DNA from 3 places in the Micromonospora sp. NPDC049891 genome. Region 3 is predicted to be linked to each of the others. Evidence: riboswitches for the same ligand, from Rfam matches in the RefSeq annotation. Region 3 holds a riboswitch; each other region holds the start of a gene.
The links. A riboswitch is a leader RNA that binds a small molecule or an ion and turns the genes downstream of it on or off. The one in region 3 is predicted to bind cyclic di-AMP.
Positions count from the first base shown of each region.

Region 1: linked by a shared signal. The riboswitch ahead of AB0I71_RS01435 (hypothetical protein) and the one ahead of AB0I71_RS08885 (C39 family peptidase) in region 3 are both predicted to bind cyclic di-AMP.
Region 2: linked by a shared signal. The riboswitch ahead of AB0I71_RS11465 (hypothetical protein) and the one ahead of AB0I71_RS08885 (C39 family peptidase) in region 3 are both predicted to bind cyclic di-AMP.

Region 1 covers NZ_JBFAML010000001.1:282,531-284,789, forward strand. Annotated here, with positions in the region: gene AB0I71_RS01435 (hypothetical protein) at 37-1,053, opposite strand; cyclic di-AMP (ydaO/yuaA leader) riboswitch at 1,057-1,188, opposite strand; gene AB0I71_RS01440 (YibE/F family protein) at 1,355-2,259, opposite strand, start outside.
Region 2 covers NZ_JBFAML010000007.1:38,411-40,669, forward strand. Annotated here, with positions in the region: gene AB0I71_RS11460 (cation diffusion facilitator family transporter) at 55-972, shown strand; cyclic di-AMP (ydaO/yuaA leader) riboswitch at 1,124-1,255, shown strand; gene AB0I71_RS11465 (hypothetical protein) at 1,260-2,259, shown strand, end outside.
Region 3 covers NZ_JBFAML010000005.1:41,688-43,946, reverse strand. Annotated here, with positions in the region: gene AB0I71_RS08890 (hypothetical protein) at 1-589, shown strand, start outside; cyclic di-AMP (ydaO/yuaA leader) riboswitch at 868-1,008, shown strand; gene AB0I71_RS08885 (C39 family peptidase) at 1,233-2,117, shown strand.

The DNA of each region.
Region 1 (2,259 bases), on a different contig from region 3:
CTGGCGGGACGGCCCTCGGTGCGTCGTGTCGGGCGATCAGAGCAGTGACACGTGGACGTGGTCCGTGTGGTTGGACGGGCCGCTGTAGGAACTCCAGCGTTCCGTCGCCGCGAACCAGATCTGCCGGTTCCAGATCACGTAGTAGACGCCCAGCCGGTCGGCGTTGCGGACCAGGAAGGCCGCCAGGTTGTTGCCGTAGATCCGGGTGTCGTTGTTGTGCCACGGGCTGAAGCCGCTGTTCTGCAACGACCAGTCACAGGCCCGGCCCTTGGGGTGCTCGAACTTGTCGCCCGGGCGGAAGCAGCCGACGAACCGGTTGAACCCGGCCCGCTTGACCTCCTTGTACATGTGCAGCGTCCGCGGCGTGATGCAGCCCGACGTGGTGGGGTCGTTCTGGCTGCACGACTCCGGCTTCCAGCCGCCGTCCGAGGCCCGGTTCGGGCCGATCCGGGCCACTGGAGAGGTGGCGTCCACAAGTCCGCCGGTGAGGCCGACACCGCCGACCAGCCGGAGCGACTTCTCCGCCTCACTCTTCTTGCGCGCCATGTCGTTCGTCAGCTTCTTCTGCTCGCGCACCTCGGCGTCGAGCGCGAGCTTGGCCTGCTCGGCGCGGCGCTTGATCGCGTTGACCTCGCCCAGCTTCTTGCCGTTCACCAGGTTCAGCTCGTCCAGTGCCGAGGCCCGGTCGATGAACGAGTCCGGTGCACTGCTCTGCAACAACATCGCGATCGCGCCGACCCGACCCGTCCGGTACGACTGGGTGGCGATCTGGGCGACCTGCGGGGAGAGCGCGTCCAGGTCGGCCTGCGCGGCGCGGACCTCAACCGCCCGTTGGAGCTGCCGCTTCTTGGACTTCTCCAGCTTCGCCTTGGCCTTGGAGTAGTCCCGGTTCGTCGCCTCGATCAGATCGTTGAGCATCGGCGGGTCGTCATCGTGCTCCGCTGGCTTGGGGTCGTTCGGCGCGGCCATCGCCGGCATCGGACCGGCGAACACGGCGAACGCGGCGAACACGGCCACCACGGGTGTCAACCAGCGGCGTAGGGGTGCCGTCACTGTTTTCCCTTCCATCGACCGCCGACCGGGTTAGCTGACGGGTTCGGGACGGAAGTGGCCCCTACCGCTTTCGCGGATTCACCCCACGTACCTGGGTCCCCGGCTCGCCTGGCGGCGATTGGGCGGTGGCACCGCAGGCGCCGCTGCGCGCCTTCGGCGGTGACCGGCAGTGAGGTTACCCGACAGTCCATCTGTGCTTCTACGCCCCGAACCCGACGAGATGCGTCATTTCGTAATCGCGTTGAGTGACCAGCGACACGGTTTCGAGCCGCATCGGCAGGGGCGGTCACGTTGAGGAGTGTCACCATGTGGTGTCCGTGCTCCTGTCCGGGTCGGGCCACCCCGAGGGGGTGGCGGGGGATGTGTTTCGGGTGGGTGGGGTGCTGAGGGCGCGGAGCGCCTCGGCCCGGTCCGTCGCCGGCCGGGGAACCACGGGGGTGGGGTCACCGGTGGGGGCGCCGGCGTCGCCGCGCCCTGCGGTGGTGACCAGCGCGGCCAGCGCGGTGGTCAGTGGTACCGCGGCGATCAGACCGAGCGTGGCGACCACGCTTCGGACGATCTCCGTGGTGAGGAACTCGCTGGTCACGATCTGACCCAGCGCGCGGGAGTCCACGGTCAGCAGGAGCAGCAGCGGCAGCGAGGCGCCGGCGTACGCCAGCACGATGGTGTTGACCACCGAGGCGATGTGTGCCCGCCCGACCCGGGTGGCCGAGCGGTACAGCTCCCGGCGGGAGAAGTTCGGGTTGGCGTGGCGAAGCTCGGTGACGGCGGCGGCCTGGGTGACAGTGACGTCGTCGAGCACGCCGAGCGAGCCGATGATGATGCCGGCCAGCAGCAGTCCGTGCAGGTCGACGTCGGCGCGGAACATGGACAGGGTGGTGGCGTCCTCGCTGCCGAACCCGGTCAGATGGGTGGCCCCGGTCGCGGCCAACCCGAGCAGCCCGGTGAGCACCAGACTGGCGAGCGTGCCGAGCACGGCCACCGAGGTCTGTGCGGATATGCCGTGGGTCAGGTACAGCACCACGAACATGATCAACGAGGCGCCGACGATGGCGACCACGAGCGGCGGCTGGCCGGCGCTGATGCCGGGCAGCACGAAGGTCAGCAGGATGGCGAAGCTGGCGGCCAGGCCGCCCAGAGCGGCCAGGCCCCGCAACCGCCCGAAGGCGACGATGGCGGCGGCGAAGAGCACGGCCAGCCACACCA
Region 2 (2,259 bases), on a different contig from region 3:
AGCGATGTTGGCATAGATCCTTCCCCGGCCCGACCGACGACGCAAGGTGTCTGGGTGGGCGCCGGTCATGACCACCACCACGCTGCGGTGTCGAACGCCGCGCACCGCCACGTCGGCCGGTTGTGGGCTGCGTTCGCCCTGCTCAGCGTGCTGATGGTGATCGAGGCGGCAACCGCTCTGCGGACCGGTTCGCTGGCCCTGCTCTCCGACGCCGGGCACATGTTCACCGACGTACTCGGCATCGGGATGGCCCTCGCGGCCGTGGCCGCCACCCGGCGGGCCGACACCGATCCGCAACGCACCTTCGGGCTCTACCGGCTGGAGGTGCTCGCGGCCCTGGCCAATGCGGTACTGCTCTCCGGCGTCGCGGTGTACGTGCTTGTCGAGGCGGTACGCCGGTTTGGTGATCCGCCCGAGGTGCTCGCCGGCCCGGTACTCGTGGTGGCGGCACTCGGCCTGCTCGCCAACATCGCCGCGTTCGCTCTCCTGCGCCCGGGGGCGCGGGAGAGCATCAACCTGCGCGGTGCCTACCTGGAGGTGCTGGCGGACCTGCTCGGCTCGCTGGGCGTGATCGCGGCCGCCCTGCTGATCACCGTGACCGACTGGTGGTGGGCCGACCCACTGGTCGCGGTGGCGATCGCCACGTTCATCCTGCCCCGGACGTGGCGCCTGGGCCGGGCGGCGGTGCGCATCCTGGTCCAGGCCGCGCCGGAACATCTTCAGGTCACCGCGGTGCACGACCGGCTCGCCGCGGTACCCGGGGTGGCCGGTGTTCACGACCTGCACGTCTGGACGTTGACCTCCGGGATGGAGGTCGCCTCGGCGCACCTGACCGTCGCCCCCGGCGCCGACGTCGCCGCCGTGCTGGCGGCGGCCCACTCGGCGCTGCATGAGGACTTCCAGATCGAGCACGCGACCCTCCAGATAGAGCCGCGACCGGATCCTGGGGGCTGTGGGGCTACGCGGTGGTGACGGAAGCAATCCAGGAAAAGGACCTATTGTCCGTTTTGGTCTGTTCTACTAGTCAACAACTGAACACCAGGAGTAACAGCAGCTGCACCGGTCACATGGGCACCGGTAGGCTCGGACCCGGCCTCCGCCAGGCGGCACCCACCGGTGCCGGCGGCGGCCGCCGCCTAATCGCCCGCCAGGGCGAACCGGGGAACCATGTTCCTGGGGTGTATCCGCGTCAGCGGTAGGGATCTTCCGTCCCGAACCCGTCAGCTAACCCGGTCGGCGGCTGACGGAAGGACATGTGCATGCCAGCAGTGGCAACGGTAAGACCGGCCGCCCGTACGGCGGCCCTGATCGCGGCCGCGCTCGCCCTCACCCTCGGCGTCGCGCTGGCCCCCTTCACCCCAGCCGCCGCCGCACCGCAACCGTTGCGGGCGGCAGCCCCGGGCGATGTGGACGACGAGGGTGGCACCCCGGCACTCCGGGCCCAACTGGAGGCCGCCAGCAAGGGCTACCTCGACGCCAAGACCGCGCTCGACCGCTCGGTGAAGCGTCAGAAGCAGCTTGCCGAGCAGCTCAAGACGACCGAGAGCCAGGTCGCCGAGCGCGGCACCAAGGTCGCCCAGATCGCCGCGCAGGCGTACCGCACCGGGCGGTTGGGCGCCGCGTCGGCACTGCTCAACAGCGGGTCACCGGCGGGCTTCATGGACCGGGCGGCGGCGCTGGACGCGGTGGCCGCCAACGAGGACCGCGCGCTACGTGAGCTCCAGAACGCCCGGGACGAGGTCAGCGCCACCAAGCAGGCCCTGGACGTGGAGATCCAGGAGCAGCGCAAGCAGGTGGCCGTGATGGCCAAGCGCAAGGATCAGGCCGAGCGGGCGTTGACCGTGGCCATCGAGCGGGACGAGGCGGCCGAGCGGGCCGAGGCCGCCGAGCGGGCAGCCCGGTCACCGTCGCGCAGTGGCGGGTCGAGCCCCACCGCCAAGCCTGCTCCCCGCAACTCCGACGGGTCGTGGCCGTCGGAGTCGTGCAGCGTCAACGACCCCACCCCAGCCAACGGCTGCATCACCCCGCGCACCCTGCACGCGCTCAAGCAGGCCAAGTCGGCCGGCTTCACCCGGTACGTCTCCTGCTACCGCTCCGGCGGCTCAGGCGAGCACCCGAAGGGGCGGGCCTGCGACTTCGCGGCCCAGAAGAACGGCTTCGGCGGGGACGCGACCGGCGGCGACCGGACCTACGGCAACAACCTGGCGGCGTACTTCGTGAACAACGCCGACCGGCTCGCCGTGCTCTACGTGATCTGGT
Region 3 (2,259 bases):
CGAGGAAGCCGACCTGCGCCGATATGCCGGGGAGGTGGCGGTCGCGGCAGCCGGCGCGGCGCAGAACGCCGACCGGCGGCGTGCGGCGTGGCGGGTCGCCCAGACGGAACTCGACAAAGCCTGGGCCGGGTACGACGAGGCGGATTCCGTCGCCCGACGGCTGGCCGGCGTCGCCGGGCTACCGACCCCGCGCACCCCCCGGACGCCTGCCGAGTACGCGGCCCGGGAGCGCTGGCTGCGTCGTGCCGCGATGGCGGCCCACTGGCGTGGTGACCTGACCGCCCGGCAGCTCAGCGACGTGCTGGCGCGCCGGTCCGGCTGGGATCCCCGGCGGCACCCGGTCGAACAGGAGGTGGTCCTCGCCCGGGTGGTACGCGACAACCGCCTGGCCGCCTACCTGTCGGCCGCCGAGCGGGAGCGTGACCTGTGGCGGGCGGCGGAACTGGCCACCGAGGCCGCCCGCTCCCTCTCCGCCGAGGCGTACGCGGCCGCTGAGCGACTCCGACCGGACCTGCCGCCCGTGCCCGGTCGGATCGCCGTCAGGCGTCCCGGCCCGGTGCTGCGCTGGCGGCCAGCTCGACTGGGCTGAAATTTCGTGAGCTGGGTCACAGCGGCCGGAAAATCGGTCACTGTTCGTAGTTGAGACCATTACCGCAGCAAAATCCGTCGGCAGTGTCCACCACTCGTCCGGTTGTCACCCGAAGGTGCCCCGAATGCCGTCGGTCCCATTGAGCGACGCCAGTTCCCGGATACCCGAAAATCGCCGCACTGGATCATGTTTAAGCAGGTCAGAGTGGGTTGGCTTCGAGGTGACCGGCCAGTAGTGTCAGCGCGTCCGGTGCGGTAACCGATCGCAAGAGGCGACGCCGTACCGACCCGCTCAATCGTGATCTCACGAACCGGGGACCCACTGCACCACTGGGGTGAATCCGCGAGCCTCGGCCCGCGGTAGGGCGTCTTCCCGCCCGAATCCGTCAGCTAACCCGGTCGGCGGTGACGGAAGGAGTTCCAACCCTCGTGCGGTTCGATGTGATCCCCCTGTTCCCCCGCCTCCACGGCACCGCGGTGCCCGTGCTCGCCGGCCCGACCGCCGCGAGCTGACCCCGGTCATCGCCACCGCCCGGGCTTTCCGGGCGTACCCCTGAACGGCCTGTCCCGCTCACCCGGGCGGTCGTCGGCGTCCTGCTGCCGACCTGACCGCCGGAGCCGGTGTGCCGTTCTCCCCTCAGTCCGTGGAGGAATCCGTGAAGCACACCCTCTCCCGCCGGCTCCGTCGGCTGGCCACCGAACGCCCCTACCAGATCGTCGCCGGCTCCGCCGTCGCGCTCGTCCTGGCCACCGGCACCGGCGCCGCCCTTGCCGGCACCGGGAACACCCCGGCCCCCACGCAGGCCACCACCGCCGCCACCGAGCTGCGCGGTGACCCAAAGGTCGCGCCGAGCCGGGCCGAGGTCGCGCCGTCGACCGTCGCGCCCAGCAGCGCCGCGCCGAGCAGTGCCGCACCGACCAGCGCGGCACCGGCGAGCACCACCGCCTCGCCGTCGCCGAAGGCCAGCGCGGCCACCCCGGACCCGGACCTGACAACCAAGAAGGCGGCACCGAAGCCGCCCGCGTCGAAGGTCCTCGGGTACGACCACCAGGCTCAGATCAACGGCTACTACTGCGGTCCCGCCGCGGTACGCAACGCGCTCAGCGCCGCCGGTGTCGCCCGTAGCCAGGACGCCCTGGCCAGCCAACTCGGCACCACGTTCGCCGGCACCAACTCGGCCGAGGACACCACCCGCGTCCTCAACGCCGTCGTCAAGGGCGACCCGTACGAGACCACGATGATCCGTGGCGGTGCGGCCACCCCGGCTCAGATGGACCAGCTCCAGGCGGATGTCGTCGCCGCCGTCACCGACGGGCGGGGTGTCGTGGTGAACGTCGCCGGCACCGCCACCGACACCGACGGTCGCTGGCACTCCTTCCCCGGCGGGCACTACGTCGCCGTGGTCGGCTACAAGGACTCCGGCCGGCTGGTGAAGATCGCCGACTCGGCCGACGCCTCGTACCCGTCGTACTGGCTCAGCACCATCGACCTCGCCAACTGGGCCGCCACCCGCGGCTACTCGGCCTGATCACGTCGTTCCCACGGCGAACGGAAGCCCTCGGCCTGCTGGCCGAGGGCTTCCGTGTCGGGTACGTCAGGCGTACGGGGCGTGCTGCTTCGCCCGGCCGACGAAGGCCATGCGCGTCGTCTGTCGCGGCGGGTCGGCCGGG